Linked DNA regions of Noviherbaspirillum saxi. The protein of the gene in region 2 binds, or shares a complex with, the protein of the main gene of each other region. Links are inferred from orthologs where the notes say so. Each region holds a gene or a part of one and is shown on either strand. Other genes may lie near its edges. The genes, in order: D3871_RS20915, dnaN, dnaX and dinB.

Evidence for each region.
Region 1: the proteins of dnaN (region 2) and D3871_RS20915 are in contact, whole or in part, in a cryo-EM structure (PDB 8GIZ), measured with the Escherichia coli proteins. The link is inferred for Noviherbaspirillum saxi from one-to-one orthologs.
Region 3: the proteins of dnaN (region 2) and dnaX are in contact, whole or in part, in a cryo-EM structure (PDB 8GIZ), measured with the Escherichia coli proteins. The link is inferred for Noviherbaspirillum saxi from one-to-one orthologs.
Region 4: the proteins of dnaN (region 2) and dinB are in contact, whole or in part, in a solved structure (PDB 1OK7), measured with the Escherichia coli proteins. The link is inferred for Noviherbaspirillum saxi from one-to-one orthologs.

The regions. Positions count from the first base shown.
Region 1 is NZ_QYUO01000002.1:1,136,871-1,141,654, reverse strand. What follows is about bases 719-3,649. They hold D3871_RS20915 (DNA polymerase III subunit delta'), read right to left. Parts: upstream 2,738-3,649; coding sequence 1,700-2,737; downstream 719-1,699. Other genes in these bases: mltG (endolytic transglycosylase MltG), read right to left, coding at 3,398-3,649; tmk (dTMP kinase), read right to left, coding at 2,756-3,364; D3871_RS20920 (PilZ domain-containing protein), read right to left, coding at 1,283-1,675; D3871_RS20925 (TatD family hydrolase), read right to left, coding at 719-1,165. Also shown: D3871_RS20930 (ankyrin repeat domain-containing protein), read right to left, coding at 1-347; more of D3871_RS20925, read right to left, coding at 386-718; more of mltG, read right to left, coding at 3,650-4,378; CAF17-like 4Fe-4S cluster assembly/insertion protein YgfZ, read left to right, coding at 4,517-4,784. UniProt on the Escherichia coli protein: Part of the beta sliding clamp loading complex, which hydrolyzes ATP to load the beta clamp onto primed DNA to form the DNA replication pre-initiation complex.
Region 2 is NZ_QYUO01000001.1:216,243-221,025, forward strand. What follows is about bases 1-2,930. They hold dnaN (DNA polymerase III subunit beta), read left to right. Parts: upstream 1-877; coding sequence 878-1,984; downstream 1,985-2,930. Other genes in these bases: dnaA (chromosomal replication initiator protein DnaA), read left to right, coding at 1-461; gyrB (DNA topoisomerase (ATP-hydrolyzing) subunit B), read left to right, coding at 2,238-2,930. Outside these bases: more of gyrB, read left to right, coding at 2,931-4,733. UniProt on the Escherichia coli protein: Confers DNA tethering and processivity to DNA polymerases and other proteins. Acts as a clamp, forming a ring around DNA (a reaction catalyzed by the clamp-loading complex) which diffuses in an ATP-independent manner freely and bidirectionally along dsDNA.
Region 3 is NZ_QYUO01000001.1:2,296,584-2,301,363, forward strand. The notes cover bases 950-3,876. They hold dnaX (DNA polymerase III subunit gamma/tau), read right to left. Parts: upstream 3,416-3,876; coding sequence 1,484-3,415; downstream 950-1,483. Other genes in these bases: recR (recombination mediator RecR), read right to left, coding at 950-1,010; D3871_RS10685 (YbaB/EbfC family nucleoid-associated protein), read right to left, coding at 1,106-1,432; D3871_RS10695 (isovaleryl-CoA dehydrogenase), read left to right, coding at 3,505-3,876. Outside these bases: D3871_RS10675 (CaiB/BaiF CoA transferase family protein), read right to left, coding at 1-197; more of recR, read right to left, coding at 414-949; more of D3871_RS10695, read left to right, coding at 3,877-4,780. UniProt on the Escherichia coli protein: Part of the beta sliding clamp loading complex, which hydrolyzes ATP to load the beta clamp onto primed DNA to form the DNA replication pre-initiation complex.
Region 4 is NZ_QYUO01000001.1:81,779-86,572, reverse strand. Bases 982-3,922 are described here. They hold dinB (DNA polymerase IV), read left to right. Parts: upstream 982-1,869; coding sequence 1,870-2,976; downstream 2,977-3,922. Other genes in these bases: D3871_RS00445 (recombination-associated protein RdgC), read left to right, coding at 3,080-3,922; D3871_RS00455 (hypothetical protein), read left to right, coding at 1,192-1,737; D3871_RS00460 (hypothetical protein), read right to left, coding at 982-983. Also shown: D3871_RS00465 (flagellar basal body-associated FliL family protein), read left to right, coding at 88-549; more of D3871_RS00460, read right to left, coding at 690-981; more of D3871_RS00445, read left to right, coding at 3,923-3,991; D3871_RS00435 (DUF6622 family protein), read right to left, coding at 4,253-4,768. UniProt on the Escherichia coli protein: Poorly processive, error-prone DNA polymerase involved in translesion repair and untargeted mutagenesis. Copies undamaged DNA at stalled replication forks, which arise in vivo from mismatched or misaligned primer ends.

The DNA.
Region 1 (4,784 bases), on a different replicon or contig from region 2:
TGCAGATTGCCCTGGTAGCTGGCGAACATGAGGGCGGTGTTGCCGTTGAAGGCCTGTACTTCCAGATCGATGGCCGGCGCATTCAGCAACAGTTCAAACACACCCATGGACTTCTCGCGCAGAGCGAGCATCAGGCCGGTCTCGCCGCGCTCCGCCTCGATCAGATTGGGGTCCAGGCCACGCGCCAGCAGCGACTTGACGACTGCCACATGATCTATCTTGACTGCGCGAAAAAAATCATCATAGGCACCCGCAGACGCGTGTCGACCGGAGAGTGCCATCAAGGGAAATGCCACCAGCGCGCCAAGGCACTTCCTGCGAGAGGTATTCAATTTCGGTATTGACATGGCTATTCTTTATCGATCAGGTTCAGGTTCCCGGACATTCAGCGCGCGATCTCGAACAGCTTGAAGAAATTGTCGGTCGTTTGCCATGCGACCTGATCGAGCGGAACATCCTTCAGCTTTGCGAGAAATTCGGCCACATGGCATACAAACCCGGGTTCGTTCATCTTGCCGCGATGCGGAACCGGCGCAAGGTAAGGCGAATCCGTTTCGATCAGCATGCGTTCCAGCGGAACTGCGCGCGCAACTGCCTGCAAATCTCTTGCACTCTTGAACGTGACGATGCCCGAGAACGAAATGTAAAACCCCATTTCGATAGCAGCCTCTGCCACTTCCAGCGATTCGGTAAAACAGTGCATGACGCCGGCTGCGCCTCCAGCATCAGTGCCCGCGCCTTCTTCGCGCATGATGCGTATCGTGTCTTCGGAGGCGGCGCGCGTGTGGATGATGAGCGGCTTGCCGGTCGCACGCGATGCGCGGATATGTGTCCTGAACCGCTCGCGTTGCCATTCCAGATCACCTTCGAGACGGTAATAATCCAGGCCCGTCTCTCCGATCGCGACAATCTTGGGATGATCGGACAAACGGACCAGATCGTCGACGGAGGGCTCCGGTGTTTCTTCGTAATCCGGATGCACGCCGACGGAAGCATAGACATGGGAATGTTGTTCAGCCAGTGCAAGCACTTGCGGAAAATCAGGCAAATCCACCGACACGCACAAGGCATGCGTTACGCGATTTTCGGACATTTTGCCGAAAATTTCGGGTAGCCTCGAGGCAAGCTCGGGGAAGTTGATATGGCAATGGGAATCGATATACATGATGACGCGTATTTTACGCTGTCATGCATGACACGATGCAGAACGCGAATGGCTTAGCGGCGATACCTATAGGAGGCTTTGGCGGCTGCGGCGAATATCGGGATGTGGATACTGTTGTTACAAGGTATGGGTCGCGCGGGATGAGCGCAGCGCGGCGCCGAGCAACTCTTCAATCCGTTGCTTGACCCGCTGGCCGCTCTCATCGGGGGAAAAATGTACGCCGATACCCTGCGCCTTGTTATTGTTGGCGCCGGCCGGCGTCACCCATGCCACCTTGCCGGCGATCGGATATTTTGTCGGATCGTCAAGCAGGGTAAGAATCAGATAGATATCGTCGCCGAGTTTGTAAGGCTTGTTGGTCGGAACGAAAATGCCGCCGTTTTGCAGGAAAGGCATATATGCCGCATACAGCGCCGCCTTTTCCTTGATCGGCAGGGAGAGAACTGAAGGACGCGCCACGCCCGCACCATTGGCACCAGACGCTTGCGGGGTCACAGGGTTGTCGGCCATGTTTGTCTATAGAGTCGGCAAAAATCAGGAAGAAAAAAGCGACGCGTAATCAAGCAGCATGTCTTCGATGAACAACCTGGCCGACAGCGGATGCTCAGCCACCGCGCGACGCTCCTTAAGCGCTTTCAGCCCGCGCAACAACTCGCTCACATCCGCCTGCTGCGCCAGTGCCGCAAGCTCCTTCCGGTAACGCGGATAATACCGGATTCTGCCTGAAAGCTTGAAGGAAAACACGTCGTACAGCCAGCGCTGCAACCATGCAACAAGGTCGACAACTGGTGTTTTTTGCAACTTTTCAGCGGTCTTGAGTGCTGCCTCGCTGCCCGGACGGGCCAATGCACGAAGAAATTCGTCCATCAGCTCGCGCGTGTCGGTCTGGGCAAGCGCCTGCGCAGCCAATGGTGCCCCGCCCTGCTCGGCCAGCCAGGCGTCGGCATCCTTTACGCCCTGCTGCTGCAACCATGCCAGCGCTTCATCACCATTCGGCATCGTCATTGCAAACTTGCGGCAACGCGACAGAATCGTCGGCAGCAGCCGCTCTATGTTGTTGGATACCAGCAAAAACATCGTTGCCGGCGGCGGTTCTTCCAGAGTTTTCAACAGCGCATTGGCGGCCGCGGTATTCAAGGCTTCGGCCGGATACAGCACGACGATGCGCATTCCCTGTCGATGGGTCGACACATTCATGAAATCCGACAAAGCGCGGATCTGGTCAATCTTGATTTCCTTGGACGGCGCCTTGGTCGACTTGGATTTCTTGCCCTCGCTCGCCTCGGATTCATCGCCTTCGGCAGTGCCGTCCTCCTCCAATACCTCGGGTCGAACGCGACGGTAGTCAGGGTGGTTGTACTGGGAGAACCAGCCGCAGGAATCGCATTGTCCGCACGGATGTCCATGCGCTTGCGGCATCTGGCACAGCAGCGACTGCGCAAAATGTTCGGCAAACACGGTCTTGCCTATGCCTTGCGCGCCGTGGAACAAGATCGCGTGAGGCAGGCGTTCGCGCAACTGCTGCAACTGCTGCCAGGCGGCTTCTTGCCAGGGAAACAAGGGCGATGTCATTGCACAGGCCTTTCCACTTCAAGCGCTGAAAACGATATCGCGCAATTCCTGCCGGGTCATGTCGATCGGCCGGCTGGAATCGATAACGCGAAATCTCTCTGGAAACTGCGCGGCGCGGCGCAGATAGGCGTCGCGCGTGGCGGCAAAGAACTCCGCTTTTTCCTGCTCGAACTTGTCCAGTTCGCGGGTCGCGTCAAGCCGCGCACGCGCCACGTCGAGTGGTACGTCGAACAGGAAAGTCAGGTCAGGCTGCAGGGTCGGATGGACCCACTGTTCCAGCGCTTCCAGCTTGGCGAACGGGAGCTTGCGCCCGCCGCCCTGATAAGCGAAGGTGGCATCGGTGAAACGATCCGAAATCACCCAGTCGCCGCGCGCAAGCGCCGGTTCGATTATCTGGGCAAGATGTTCGCGGCGTGCGGCAAACATCAGCAGCGCCTCGGTTTCCAGATGCATCTTTTCGTGCAGCAACATCTCGCGCAGCTTTTCGCCAAGCGGAGTTCCGCCCGGCTCGCGCGTCATCACGACAGACTTGCCGCGTTCTCTCAACAAGTCTGCGACAAAGGCCAGATGCGTCGACTTGCCGGCGCCATCGATTCCTTCAAAAGTAATAAATTTGCCAAGTGTCATGAAGCAATATAGGAGTGATTGTTGCACCCGGCATTATCGCTGGTATTTGTTGACTGCGCGGTTATGGTCGGCAAGGTTATTGGAAAATTCGCTGGTGCCATTGCCACGCGCAACGAAATATAGCGCATCCGAACTGGCGGGATTCAGCGCCGCTTCTATCGATTCTGCTCCAGGCAGGGCGATTGGCGTTGGCGGCAAGCCGGCCCGGGTATAGGTGTTGTAAGGCGTGTCGGTTTCCAGGTCGCGCTTGCGGATGTTGCCCTGAAACTTGTCACCCATGCCATAGATGACGGTCGGGTCGGTCTGCAGCAGCATGCCCTTCCTGAGCCGGTTGACGAAGACCGCGGCAATCATGTTGCGCTCGGACCGCTGGCCGGTTTCCTTTTCGACGATCGACGCCATCACCAGCGCTTCGTAAGGCGATTTGTACGGCAAGGACGGATTGCGGCGCGCCCAGGCTTCGTTCAGGCGCTTCTGCATCAGCGTATGTGCTTGTTTGTAAATCAACAGGTCGCTTGATCCCTTCGCAAACCGATAGGTATCCGGGAAAAACAGGCCTTCGGGATGGGCGTAAGGCAGGGACAGCTTTTCCAGCAATTCCCTGTCTGACATGCCGGTTGTATCGTGCTTCACCGCCGGATGCGCGGCAATCGCTTGCCGCATCTGGCGAAACGACCATCCCTCGATGACGGCCAGACCTTCCTGAGCAAATTCGCCGCGTACCAACTGGTCGATCAAACCGAGCGGCGTCGTGCCGGGTTTGAGTTCATAATTGCCGGCCTTGAGCCGCGCCGCCTTTCCCGATGCGCGCGCAAGAAACTCCACCACCCAGGGATTGACCGGAACCCCGGCCTCCGCGATCTGGCGGGTACTGCTGCGGACGCTGCTGCCCGCCTTGACCGCAAATTCGATCGGCTTGGCGTCTTTGCCTGTGATCGGCTGGTTGGCGAGAAAGGTGATGCCGGCACCGCCCATGGCGCACAGCAGGACGATGCTGAAAATTAATTTTTTAATCAAAACGTAACCTTGAATCGATTGCTGGAATCTGGCTGACACCGTGTGGCTGGATCAGGAAGCCTCGATCGCATCAGACGCGATTATCGAGACCTCACTATAATCAAGCCAAGATGATAATTGAATAATTCTTAGCGTATGACAATGATGACTACTCCATGGTTGCAATTCCTTGCCGATAGCGGCGTGCGCATTGATGCGGACGGCATAACGGATTTCGACGGCCCCGCTCCCGCGGGACTGCTACCGCGCGGCTATGTGGCGCCGCTGACCGACCTTGGCCTGATCGCCCTCACCGGTGAAGACGGCCCTGGTTTCCTGCATAGCCAGCTGACCAACGATGTGGAACACCTTACCCCATCTGAGGCAAGACTTGCCGGCTACTGCACGCCGAAAGGCCGTCTGC
Region 2 (4,783 bases):
CGGTGTTGTCCGACGACGTTGCCTTTTTCGTCGCCAAACATTTGCGTTCCAATGTGCGCGAACTGGAAGGCGCACTGCGCAAGATCCTCGCCTATTCCCGCTTCCACGGCAAAGACATCACGATCGATGTTGTCAAGGATGCATTGAAAGACTTGCTTTCTGTACAAAACCGGCAGATTTCGGTCGAGAACATCCAGAAGACGGTGGCAGACTTTTTCAATATCAAAGTCGCTGACATGTACTCCAAAAAGCGCCCAGCCAATATTGCTCGTCCGCGCCAGATTGCGATGTATCTTGCCAAGGAATTAACGCAGAAGAGTTTGCCTGAGATCGGCGAATTGTTTGGCGGCCGCGACCACACCACGGTACTGCATGCGGTTCGCAAGATCGCAGCCGACCGCAGCAAGAATCCTGAAGTCAACCACGAGCTGCACGTGCTCGAACAAACGCTGAAGGGGTAATCCACAGCTGCTTATCGGCTTGTGGATAAGTAAGAATGGAATAAATCGGACCGGCGAGCCGGCCTCGGCGGGTTCGCGCGGACCGGCGACGCGAACCCGGTTTGAGGCGAGAAAAGGACGGGGGCAACCGACCATCGCCTTGCAGGACATGTGGTGCAGCCAAGACCTTCTTTGTGGCCGGACTTGCTCGCTATGCCTATCAAGCGGCTGACGGCCGCGGTCGCGGCACCTTCCCGACCCTAAATTACCTTGCCAGCCCGACAACAAAATCCGTTCTATTTCATTGGAAGGAACCTTTTTCTGTCAAAATAGAGGGTATTTAGAAATGGCTTTATCCGGCTGCCGTCCGTCGGTAAATGACAGGCCTTTTCCCGATTCACAGCATTGTTTCAACTCACACTACAAGGATAAAAAGCATGCAATTGGTGAAAACCCAACGCGACACGCTTCTCCGGCCGCTGCAGATTGTGAGTGGTATTGTCGAGCGTCGGCACACGCTGCCGATTCTGGCCAATATCCTCATTCGCAAGGACGGTGAGAAGGTCTCGTTCCTGTCGACCGACATCGAAGTGCAGATCACCACGCATGCCAATGTGGGCAGCGGCGGCGAAGTCGCGGCCACCACGGTCGCCGCGCGCAAGCTGCTCGATATCTTGCGTGCGCTGCCCGATTCGGGCGATGTCGCGCTGTCGCTGGCCAACAAGCGCATGACGGTCCAGTCCGGCAAATCGCGCTTTGCATTGCAGACGCTGGCAGCCGAAGAATTCCCGACCGTCGCGCAAGCCGAGCACTTCAACGCCAAGGTTACGCTGCCGCAAAAGACGCTCAAGCACCTGTTCAACATGGTGCACTTCGCGATGGCGCAGCAGGATATCCGCTATTACCTCAATGGTTTGCTGCTCGTTGTCGACGGCAAGAACGTGATCGCTGTCGCCACCGACGGCCACCGGCTCGCGTTCTGCCAAGTCGAAACCGAACAGGATTTTCAGCGCCAGGAAGTCATCATCCCGCGCAAGACCATACTGGAACTGCAGCGCCTGCTCGAAGACAGCGATGACACGGTCGACCTCGAAATCGCCAACAACCAGGTCAAGCTGACGTTTGCCGATATCGAACTGATTTCCAAGCTGGTAGAGGGCAAGTTTCCCGACTACACGCGCGTCATCCCCAAAGGATACAAGAACAACTTCACGATCGATCGTCAGACGCTGCTGCATTCCTTGCAGCGCGCAGCGATCATGACCAGCGACAAGTTCAAGGGTGTGCGTTGCATCATCAGCCCGGGAAGCCTGAAGATCAGCTCAACCAACGCCGATCAGGAAGAAGCTGTGGAAGAACTCGAAATCGATTACGGCGGTGACAGCGTCGACATCGGTTTCAACGTCACCTATCTGCTCGACGTGCTGAACAACCTCAAAGGCGACAACATCAACATCGCGCTTGGAGACGCCAATTCGTCCGCACTGATTACCGTGCCGGACAACGCCGACTTCAAATACGTCGTGATGCCGATGCGCATTTGATGACTTGAACAGGAAGGAAAGCAAGGGGGCCGCTGTAGGTAAAGCGAGCCCCTTTGCTGCGTTTTAGAAAGTGTAAATTTTTCGCCGCCGGGCTCCCCCTGTCAGGGGGAAGTTTGGGATGGGGGTAAGAAGGTCGGTTCAAAGGTTTTTTCGGTCCAACCTTGTTGCCTCAATCTAACCCGCCCACTGAAAAGGGGCGGGAACCCGAAGTCTCTCGCTCTTTAGTCGTCACCCGAATCATCAGAAAGCAGCCATGTCCGCGATTCCTCAAGAAACTCCGCAACCGCAGCAAAGCCAGTACGGCGCCTCCTCGATCCAGATCCTCGAAGGTCTCGAAGCAGTGCGCAAGCGTCCTGGCATGTACATCGGTGACACTTCCGACGGCACGGGTCTGCATCACCTGGTTTTCGAAGTGCTCGACAACTCGATCGACGAAGCATTGGCCGGCCATTGCTCGGAAATCCACGTCACCATTCACTCCGACAATTCAATTTCGATTACCGATAACGGCCGGGGTATCCCCACCGGTATCAAGTGGGATGACAAGCACGATCCCAAGCGCAGCGCGGCAGAAATCGTAATGACCGAACTGCACGCCGGCGGCAAGTTCGACCAGAACTCGTACAAGGTCTCCGGCGGTCTGCACGGCGTCGGCGTCTCTTGCGTCAACGCGCTGTCCAAGCTCCTGAAGCTGACGATTCGCCGCGACGGCAAGGTGCACGCGATGGAATTCGCCCGAGGCATCGTGCAAAACCGCGAACTGGAATCGGTCGATGGCGTGCCGACTTCCCCGATCAAGGTCATCGGCGAAACCGACAAGCGCGGCACCGAAGTCCACTTCTGGGCTGATGAAGATATTTTCACGCATGTTGAGTTCCATTACGACATCCTCGCCAAGCGTATCCGCGAACTTTCTTTCCTCAACAATGGCGTGCATATCAAGCTGACCGACCAGCGCACCGGCAAGGAAGAAGACTTCGCATTCGAAGGCGGCACTCGCGGCTTCGTCGAATACATCAACAAGAACAAGAGTGTGCTGCACCCGACCGTGTTTCAGGCGACCGGCGAAAAGATGTCCGAGCACGCTACCAACATCAGCGTCGACGTCTCGATGCAATGGAATGATGCCTACAACGAACAGGTGCTCTGCTTTACCAACAACATTCCCCAGCGCGACGGCGGCACTCACCTGACCGGCCTGCGCGCTGCGATGACCCGCGTCATCAACAAGTACATCGACGAAAACGACTTCGCCAAGAAAGCCAAGGTCGAGATCTCCGGCGATGACATGCGCGAAGGCTTGACCTGCGTCTTGTCGGTCAAGGTACCTGAGCCAAAGTTCAGCTCGCAAACCAAGGACAAGCTGGTATCAAGCGAAGTGCGCGGCCCGGTGGAAGAGATCGTCGCCAAGACGCTGACCGACTACCTGATGGAAAAGCCCAACGACGCCAAGATCATTTGCGGCAAGATCGTCGAAGCCGCGCGTGCCCGCGAAGCCGCACGCAAGGCGCGCGAACTGACCCGCCGCAAAGGCGTGATGGACGGCCTCGGCCTGTCCGCCAAACTGGCCGACTGCCAGGAAAAAGATCCGGCGCTGTGTGAACTCTACATCGTCGAGGGTGACTCCGCAGGCGGCTCGGCCAAGCAAGGACGCGACCGCAAATTCCAGGCGATCCTGCCGCTGCGCGGCAAGGTGCTCAACGTCGAAAAAGCCCGCTTCGAAAAGATGCTGTCCTCCGAGCAGATCACCACGCTGATCGCCACGCTAGGCACCAGCATCGGACCGGACGAGTTCAACGTTGAAAAGCTGCGCTACCACCGCATCATCATCATGACCGACGCGGACGTCGACGGCGCCCACATCCGCACGCTGTTGCTGACCCTGCTGTATCGCCAGATGCCGCAGCTGGTTGAACGCGGTCATGTCTATATTGCCCAGCCGCCGCTGTACAAGGTCAAGCATGGACGCGACGAACGCTACCTGAAGGATGACGTCGAAGAAGCCAGCTACATGATGCAGATCGCGCTCAACGATGCGGCGCTGATCCCCACCGACAATGCCCAGCCGATCGTCGGCGACGCCCTGGCCGAACTGGTCCGTCAGTACAACACGGCCAATGCCATCATCATGCGCCTGTCGCGTGCGATCGACGATGCGGCGCTGTCGGCCATCATGACCGGCGTCACGCTCAATCTCGACAACGCCGACCATGCCGAAGCCTCGGCCGTAGCACTTGGCAAGGCCATCAATGACCCGGCCGTCGAAGTGATCGTGAAATCCGACGAACTGTCGGACAAGCACATGCTGCGCATCCAGCGTCGCCACTTCGGCAACTTCAAGATCAGCACCATCGACGCCGACTTCGTCCATGGCCCCGACTATCAGGTCTTGTCGGCCGCCGCCGCCACCTTCAAAGGCCTGATCGGCCCCGGCGCCATGGTCCGTCGTGGTCAGGGCGACAAGGCAAAGGAAATCGCGATCCGCAACTTCCACGAAGCGATGAGCTGGCTGCGCGACGAAGCAGAACGCGGCGTGTCCAAGCAGCGCTACAAAGGTTTGGGCGAAATGAATCCCGCACAGTTGTGGGAAACGACGATGGATCCGACCGTGCGGCGTTTGCTGAGAGTGCAGATTGAAGACGCGATTGCCGCGGACCAGATCTTTACGACCTTGATGGGTGATGATGTGGAGCCGCGTCGGGCATTTATTGAATTGAATGCGCTGCAGGCGGGGAATATTGACGTTTGATTTTTTGGCTTGTAGGTTCTCAGAGAAGATGAAAATTGTCTCACTCCGGT
Region 3 (4,780 bases), 2.1 Mb from region 2 along the record:
ACCGACCACCACAGGGAAGTGCCATCTTTCAGCACCCGCCATTGCCGTATCGGGTCGCCGCCGTCGGGCGATTCGATCTTGATGACATCGGCGCCGAATTCGGCAAGCATGCGTGAACAAAAGGGCCCGGCGATCAGCGTGCCGAGTTCGAGTACCTTGATGCCGGCAAGCGGGCCGACGGATGTTTTTGTTGTCATGTCCCTGAAGGCTAAGGTGCGCGTTCGCGCGATTGGAGTTTGAATCCGACCAGCGTCTAGTGTAGTGTTTCACGTAGATTGAGACTGATAAAAGTGATGGATTTCGCGGCGAATCGAGGCGCACACCGCAGCAATAGCGAGCTATTGCGAGGATGTGCAACGAAGAGTCGGCGTGAAAGACGCACTTTTATGTCTCAAGAAGAGTGAAACACTACACTAGGTCGTGCGACGATCCAGCATGGCGCGCGCTATCGTTCCCGCATCCACATATTCCAGTTCGCCGCCGACCGGAACGCCTCGCGCGAGGCGGCTGACTTTCAGGCCGCGCGCCTTCAGCGTTTCACTGATGTAGTGCGCGGTCGCTTCGCCTTCGTTGGTGAAGTTGGTAGCCAGCACGACTTCGTTCACCGCACCGTCGGTGGCGCGCGTGATCAGCTTTTCCAGATGAATGTCCTTGGGGCCGATGCCGTCGAGTGGGGAGAGTCGTCCCATCAGCACGAAATACAATCCCTTGTAAGTCAGCGTCTGCTCGATCATCAATTGATCGGCCGGCGTTTCACACACGCATAGCAGCGCGGCATCGCGTTCCGGGTCCATGCACATTTCGCACAATTCGTTCTCGGTGAACGTATTGCAGCGGGCACAATGATGGACGCGTTCGACCGCTTGCGAGAGGGCGCGGCCGAGCATGGCGGCACCATCGCGGTCGTGCTGCATCAGGTGGTAAGCCATGCGCTGGGCGGACTTCGGACCGATGCCGGGCAGCCTGCGCAAGGCTTCGGTCAAAAATTCAAGGCTGGAAGGCGATTTCACTCGGACTCTCTGTCATCGCGACTGGATAGGGTCAATGCGCCTGCGGCGCTGCAGGCGCAGCGCGTCGATACGTGCTCGCCTGCATGCATGCGCCGTCAGAACGGCATCTTGAAGCCCGGGGGCAGCGGCAAGCCCGCGGTCATGCCGGACATTTTTTCCTGGGATGTCGCTTCGGCCTTGCGGACCGCATCATTGAAAGCGGCTGCGACCAGGTCTTCCAGCATGTCCTTGTCATCCCCCAGCAGGGATGGATCGATCGTGACGCGCCTGACATCGTTCTTGCAGGTCATGATCACCTTGACCAGGCCGGCGCCTGACTGGCCCTCGACCTCGATCAATGCAAGCTGGTCCTGCATCTTCTTCATGTTGTCCTGCATTTGCTGGGCTTGCTTCATCAGCCCTGCCAGTTGGCCCTTCATCATGATATTGCTCCTGCTCGTTGGTTGTTCATTGGTTATGGGTAACGGTATGCGTTACACAGGCTTGATCGAGCCTGGCACGATCGTCGCGCCGAATTCCCGCATCAGCGTCTGCACGAAAGGATCGCGCTGCATGCTCTCTTCCGCCTGGCGCTGCCGGGCTTCGCGTTCGGCCACTGCTTGCGCATTGGCGGTCTGCTGAACGGCGCCAATTTCGGTAGTGACACGTACGGCTTTTCCAAAATGTTCGGACAAGGCCGCTGTCAGTTTATCGACGGCTCCGGCCGATCGCAGTGTTTCCAGCGGGATGCGCACATGCATCATTACCGCATCGCCGTTGTCTTCGCATTGCAAAAGCTCGCTCTGCTGCGCCAATTGCTGGACCACGCCGCGCAAGGGAAGTGCCGCAGCTAGGGCCGGCCAGTTGCCATCCCAATTGAGCGACGGCATCGGTGCCGAAACAGGTGGCGACATCTTTGCCGTCGGCAGTTCCGGCACGACAATGATCGGCGGCTCTTCCAACACTGCGGTATCCGACTGTATCAATGGCTGCCGCTGCGGCTCGCTGCGTACTTCAGTTTTTTTTTGAGTCGCGACCGGAAGTGAATCGAACGACGGCATATCGCGCGCGGGCGGAGCCTCATCGTCCCATGGCGGTGGCGCGGCGCTTGCAGGACGCGCAGCCGGCGGCGTAGCAGCCTGCGATCTGCCGCCATTGCGCGCCGCTTCCAGTGCCGCGCGGGCCGGACTCATGCCGGCCGGTCTTGCCGGCTGTGATTGTGCGGCCGCTGCACTGGCATGCGCCGGCGCTTGCGCGCGGCTTGCTGTTGCGGGGGAAGAATTCAGGGTACGGGCTGGTTCCGGCGCTGCCGGCGACTGCGCGGCACGCTCGGCACCACCCATGCCGGGACGAAATGCCAGCATGCGTAATAGCGTCATCGAAAATCCGGCGTATTCGTCGGGCGCGAGACTCAGTTCATTGCGGCCATGCACAGCGATTTGATAGAACAGTTGTATTTCTTCCGCGTCGAACAAGCCGGACAGACGCAGCACGTCGTCACGCTCCGGCACATCGTCGGGCAATGCCGCCGGGACGGTTTGCGCCAACGCGAGCCGGTGCAGCAGCGTGCCGAGATCCTGCAAGGCAACGTTGTACGACAGGCTGCGAGCCGCCATTTCATCGGCGACCGCAAGCAGGCCAGTTCCGTCCTGCGCCGCCAGCGCATCGAGTATGCGGATCAGATAGGACTGGTCGAGCGCGCCGAGCATGCCCTGCACCGCTCCCAACGTCACCTTGCCGGCTGCATAGGCAATCGCCTGATCGGTGAGCGAGAGCGCATCGCGCATCGAACCATGCGCGCCTTGTGCAAGCAGACGCAGGGCGGGAGCATCAAACTCTATACTCTCTTGTCCCAATATGTTTTCGAGATGGCCGACAATATGGCCTGGCGGCATCTGCTTGAGATTGAACTGCAGGCAGCGCGAGAGCACGGTAACGGGAATTTTTTGTGGATCGGTTGTTGCCAGAATGAACTTGACGTGCGCCGGCGGTTCTTCCAGCGTCTTGAGCATCGAATTGAATGCGTGATTGGTCAACATGTGAACTTCGTCGATCATGTAAACCTTGAAGCGTGCATTCGATGGCGCGTAGACGGCCTGCTCCAGCAATTGCGCCATTTCATCAACGCCACGGTTCGAGGCCGCATCCATTTCGATGTAGTCGACAAAGCGGCCGGCATCGATGGCTGTACAGGCTTCGCATTTGCCGCAAGGCGTAGCGGTGATGCCGGCCTCGCAGTTCAGGGATTTGGCGAGAATGCGGGACAGGGTGGTCTTGCCGACGCCGCGCGTCCCTGTAAACAGGTAGGCATGATGCAGGCGTTGCTGCTCCAGCGCGTGCGTAAGTGCCCGCACGACATGCTCCTGCCCGACAAGCGTCTCGAAGCTCTTTGGGCGATACTTGCGGGCAAGGACTTGATAAGACATGGCGGCGCTGGCTGTTGAATGTAGCTCGCATTTTACCTGACCTGATGCAAGTTATAGTCCGAGAACTCATCGTGAAAAGGATATCCAGAATGCAATGGCCCACACATGAAGTAACGAACCAGGTACCGGAACTGGAGGACTACAACCTTTTTACCAGTGATGTTGCGTTGGCTGACGGATTGCGGCGCAGCGGCGCAGCCTGGAATGAAGATAATCTTCGGCGTTTCGGCGCAACACTTGGCACGGCGGAGGTTTTGCGCCTGGGCGAACTCGCCAATCATCATCTGCCCGAACTCGCCACGCATGACCGAATAGGCCAGCGCATAGACCGGGTGGAGTTCCATCCAAGCTGGCATGCCTTGCTCGGCTTGTTGCGTACAGAAGGCTTGCATGCCCTGCCCTGGTCCGATCCGCGGCCGGGTGCCCATGCGGCCCGCGCGGCCGGCTACTTTCTTCAGTCGCAGGTGGAATCAGGCTCGCTCTGCCCGACCACGATGACGTTTGCGGCGATTCCGGTGTTGCGAAACGAACCCAAACTGTTCGAAGTTTTGCGCGACAAGTTGTACTCGCGCGAACATGATCCGCGCGACCTGCCGCTGGAACAAAAAAAATCCATCCTGATCGGCATGGGCATGACCGAAAAGCAAGGGGGCTCCGATGTGCGCACCAACACCACGACCGCTCGTCCGCTCAGCGGCGAAGGACGCGGCGCGGAATATCTGCTGACCGGCCACAAGTGGTTCTTTTCGGCGCCGATGTGCGACGCGCATCTTGTACTGGCGCGCACCGAAGGCGGCCTGTCCTGCTTCTTCGTACCGCGCTGGCGACCCGACGGCACCAAGAACGCAGTACTGGTGCAACGTCTCAAGGACAAGCTCGGCAACCGCTCCAATTCCAGCAGCGAAGTGGAATTTCAAGATGCGTATGGCGTGATGGTGGGCGACGAAGGCCGCGGCATCCCCACCATTATCGAAATGGCGAACCATACCCGTCTCGATTGCGTGATCGGCAGCGCCGGCCTGATGCGCCAGGCATTTGTACAGGCGGCCCACCATGCGCGTCACCGCAAGGTGTTCGGCCGGATGCTGAGCGAGCAGCCGCTGATGCGCAATGTGCTGTCCGATCTCGCGCTCGAAAGCGAAGCGGCGACCGTGCTGATGCTGCGCCTGGCACAGGCTTTCGAATCTCCGGCCGATCCGCTGGAGCGCGCATGGCGGCGCATTGTCACACCGGCCGCCAAGTTCTTGATCTGCAAGCGCGCTCTGGAGTTCACCGGTGAATGCATGGAAGTCTGGGGCGGCAACGGCTACGTGGAAACGGGGCCGATGGCGCGCCTGTACCGCGAAGCGCCAGTCAATTCGATCT
Region 4 (4,794 bases), 130 kb from region 2 along the record:
ACTGTTGTCCGTCGTTTACACGCCTTGCTCAGATTGCCGACGATCGGACCAGCATGACTCTGCCAGCAGTTAGAATGAAACCGCTGCTTGCCTGAAAATCTTGTTCCTCCGTCACCTGTCATCACCATGCCCAAGCCCACTGCAAAAGATCGTCCCATCGGCGTCATCATTGGACTCGCGTTGCTCTTGCTCGGCATCGGGTTTGGCAGCGTGTGGTTTTACCTGCAATATGTGCAAAAGAAGCAGGCGCAAACCAATTATCTGACGCTGCCTTCGATTGCCATCAGCCGTGACGGGCATTCGATCCGGGCCGGCATGGCAATCCGGACCACTGGCGACGATGCGGGATGGGCATCGAAGCATCAGCAGGCGCTGGAACAGATCATGAAGCGCACGCTGATGGAAGCCGATCCAAAGAAGCTCAGGACCGAGGGTGGCATCGTCGCGCTGCAGCAAAGTCTGCGTGAAGCCGGCAATACGACTTTACATACCACTAAGGTGCGCGAAGTGTTGTTGACCGACTTGTTGTTATCCGAAGGCGACTTGTAAGCTTCAACTGATCGATGTTTCGGCTGTGTTGTAATTGAGGCCGTGGTCAACGGCAGAATAATTCGCGACTGCGACCTTGTTATCCAGCAGATCCGCAACCCAGCCCTATGTCGAATCTCCCTTGAAGCTATGGGCGGATACTAATGTCGCGCACCGCATTTTTGTACCTCGCTGAAAGGCAGAAAGCCGTAATCGGTACCGTTGTCGGTGCCGCCATAAGGCGGTTTGCCCGACACAAAACTGTAAGAGACTGTTACCGGTGTACCGATTGCTTGGCCTGTATTCCAGCGATAATTCAAGTCTTCAATCAGCGCATCGATACGGTAATCGTCGCTGATCGGAGTACCGCTAGTCAGCGTGGCGGAGCCTGTCGCCAAGCCGGATTTGACTGCCGAACCGGCGCACAATGGACATGTGCAAAGCGGTGATTCCATCGAAACGATTTCTTGATGAAGAGAACCATCTTTACAACTAATCCGTTTCAAACCAACAATTTCCTGATCGTATCAACTCGGAACTTCAATTACAGCCCTTTGTCACTTGAATAACGGAAGCCGCTATCCGGCCCGTCGCACTTGGCAAGTCGTGCACTTTGAGCGCACCTTGCGCCATCAAGTCCAATAAATTTCAAAGGAGTTCAACATGGCAAAACTGCATAAAATCCTGTTGGGATCGGCGGTCCTCGCATTGGCCAATCTCGCTACCGCGCAGACCTCGAGTACAACCGATACCAGCAATGCCGCATCCAGCGGTTCCGTCCCCGCACAAAAGGCCCCCGGCGCATCCGGCACTGGCACCGGCAGCGATGCCGGCATGGTCGGCGGTAGCGGTACATCGAGTTCGATTCCTTCCAATACACCGAGTCCGAGCAGCGGTTCCAGCACCACGAGCGGCACTGCAGCATCTGGCACGATGAGTGGCACTGCAGGTACGATGTCGAGCACCACGCCGCCGGCGGGTGCAACGAGTACTACCACGACCGGTGTCGCCAGCAATCCGGCAACCAGCGCATCCAATGACCCCTATGTCCAGCGTCGCGAAGCACGCAAGCAAGCCAAGGAGGAATACAAGCAAAACAAGAAGAGTGCAAAGCAACAGTACAAGACTGACAAGAAGGAAGCGAATGCAATCGTGAAGGATGCGAACACGACCGGCAATGCAAATCCCACTACAAGCTCGGGTCGTTAATCACTCACTTGCCGATGTCAGAACGCCACCATAAGGGTGGCGTTTTTTCGTCGGATTTTCGCAATGCAGCGGCAAGCGCTGTGGCCGCCTCAGCCGTACAATGGCAGCTGCCTTTCCTATTGCCGTCTCATCGTGAATGCGCCTGTCCGAAAAATCATCCATTGCGATTGCGACTGCTTTTACGCAGCGGTGGAAATGCGCGACGATCCTTCATTGCGGGGAAAGCCGCTCGCGGTCGGCGGCCGGCCGGATCAGCGCGGCGTCGTCGCAACCTGCAACTATGAGGCGAGAAAATTCGGCGTGCGGTCCGCGATGGCGACATCGCAGGCATTGCAGCGCTGCCCCGATCTGATCGTGATGCCGCCGGCGATGGATAAATATCGCGCGGCTTCCAGGCAGATTCTTTCCATCTATCGCGACTACACCGATCTGGTCGAACCGCTGTCGCTGGATGAAGCCTACCTCGATGTCACCGACTCGCCGCATTGCCAGAACAGCGCAACGCTGATCGCACAGGAAATCCGCGCGCGTATCGCCGACACGGTGGGGATTACCGCATCGGCCGGCATTGCGCCGAACAAGTTCGTCGCCAAAATCGCCAGCGACTGGAATAAACCGAATGGGCAGTTCGTGGTGCGTCCGCATGAGATCGATGCCTTCGTCGCGGCACTGCCGGTCGACAAGTTGTTCGGTGTCGGTAAAGTCACTGCCGCCAAACTCAAAAAACTCGGCGCCTTTACCTGCGCCGATCTGCGACGCTGGACGATACCGGAATTGCAGCACCACTTCGGCAAGTTCGGCGGCAATCTATATGGTTTGTGTCGCGGCATCGACCGCCGGCAAGTCAATGCCAGCCAGGAGCGCAAGTCGGTCAGCGTCGAAGAAACTTATGTCACCGACTTGCCGGATCTCGCCGCTTGCCAGCACGAACTGGCTGACCTCATCGTGAAGCTGGAACAGCGTATAAGGCGCGCGAATGCGGAACGCCATACGCATAAGTTGTTCGTCAAAATCCGGTTCGCCAATTTCCAGCGTACGACGGCCGAATGCGTCAGCCATAGTGTGGACGCCGCAGTGTGCGCAACGCTGCTGGATACCGCATGGCAGCGAGGACGGCGTCCGGTACGCCTGCTCGGCGTCGGCGTGCGCCTGACGGAAGAAGAGGATGTGATGCAGCTCGGATTGTTTGCTGACGACATGGCCGAACTGGCCGAGGCCGCGCCCGCCGCACAGCTATAAGGCGTCGTAACATGCAGCGCCTGTCAAGCGGTTTACCGCTGTGCGGCTACAACCAATGCCATCGATCCTGACTGTAGAATGGCGCCTTTTTTGGGTGCCAAGCATGTGGTTCAAGAATCTGCAAATCTACCGTCTCACCGCTCCATGGACCATGACATCCGAACAGCTGGAAGCCAGTCTCGCCGCGCAGGAATTTGCACCCTGTTCCAGCAGCGAATTGCAGAGCCAGGGCTGGGCTTCGCCGCGTGACAATGGCATGCTGGTGCATACCGTCAATCGGCAGATGCTGCTCCAGCTATCCACCGAAAAGAAGCTGTTGCCATCCAGCGTGATCAACCAGGTGACCAAGGCGCGCGCCGCAGATCTCGAAGAGCAGCAAGGCTTCAAGCCGGGCCGCAAGCAAATGAAGGAACTCAAGGAACAGGTCGCCGATGAACTGCTGCCGCGTGCCTTCAGCATCCAGCGCAGCACCCGGGTCTGGATCGATCCGGTCAATGGCTGGCTGGCGGTCGATGCATCGAGTCCGGCCAAGGCCGATGAAGTGTTCAAGCTGTTGCTGAAGTCGCTGGAAACCCTGCCGTTTGCTTCGCTGCGCACCGAACGCCCGGCGCTGTCTGCAATGACCGACTGGCTGGCCGCCGATGAAGCGCCGCGCGGATTCACGGTCGACCAGGATACCGAACTGCGCGCGACCAACGAAGGCAAGGCGACCGTACGTTATGTGCGGCATACGCTGGAAGCCGATGACGTGCGTCGTCATATCGCCGCCGGCAAGCAATGCACTCGCCTGGCCATGACCTGGAATGACCGCGTATCGTTTGTACTGACCGAATCGCTGGCGATCAAACGCGTCGCGGCGCTCGACGTACTGAAGGAAAATACCGAGTCGTCCACGCAGAACGATGATGAACGCTTTGATACCGATTTCGCGTTGATGACCGGCGAACTGGCGAAGCTGATCGGCGATCTGGTCGAGGCGCTCGGCGGTGAAGAGCAGCAAAAGAAAGCGGCCTGACGCGACAGGCAGCGTAGCGTGAAAGAGTGGGGCGGCGGAAGCGTTGGCCCCATTTTTTTCAGCTGCAAAAGCGCGGGACGAAAAAAAAGACGAACCCTAGGGTTCGTCTTTTTCAGTCTGGCGGAGTGGACGGGACTCGAACCCGCGACCCCCGGCGTGACAGGCCGGTATTCTAACCGACTGAACTACCACTCCTGAAATTGCTCATGCCGTACAAGCCGGACATGCGACGTTTGTCACCACGTCTGAAGGGCCTGAAGTCTACAGCAATTTATGAATTCTGGCTACTCCCAGCCGATAAATCGCGACAATGCGCAGCAGGCGCCCGAGGAACATGCCGTTGAACAGTCCATACAGCGTACATACCGTGACGACGAAGCCGGTTTCCTGCCTGAGCAGCGGCGACATCGCCAACAGAACGCCAACCGCATACTTGGTCAAAAAGATGCCCATCATCAGGGCCAACGGCAGCCAGCTGCCGTGCTGGAATACGGTACCGCGCTCCGGAGTCACATTGACACTGTCCAGGCTAAACATCATCCAAGTCGCCAACGTACCGACTGCCAGGCCGGCGATCCAGGCCGGTCCCGCAGCCCCATGCGCGCCAAAGCTGCCAACTACTCCCTGGATGGAAAGTCCCAGCATGACAGTTGGAATGATGAACAGTTTTTTCAGACTTGTTTCCCGGTCGACGCTGGCCAGCACACCGCGATAAATCAAAAATGCGAGCAAAGGCCAGACCCAAAACGGCGTATTTGAGACGATTTCCTGCAGCATGTCGTGCTCCTTGGCAGAGGGATAAT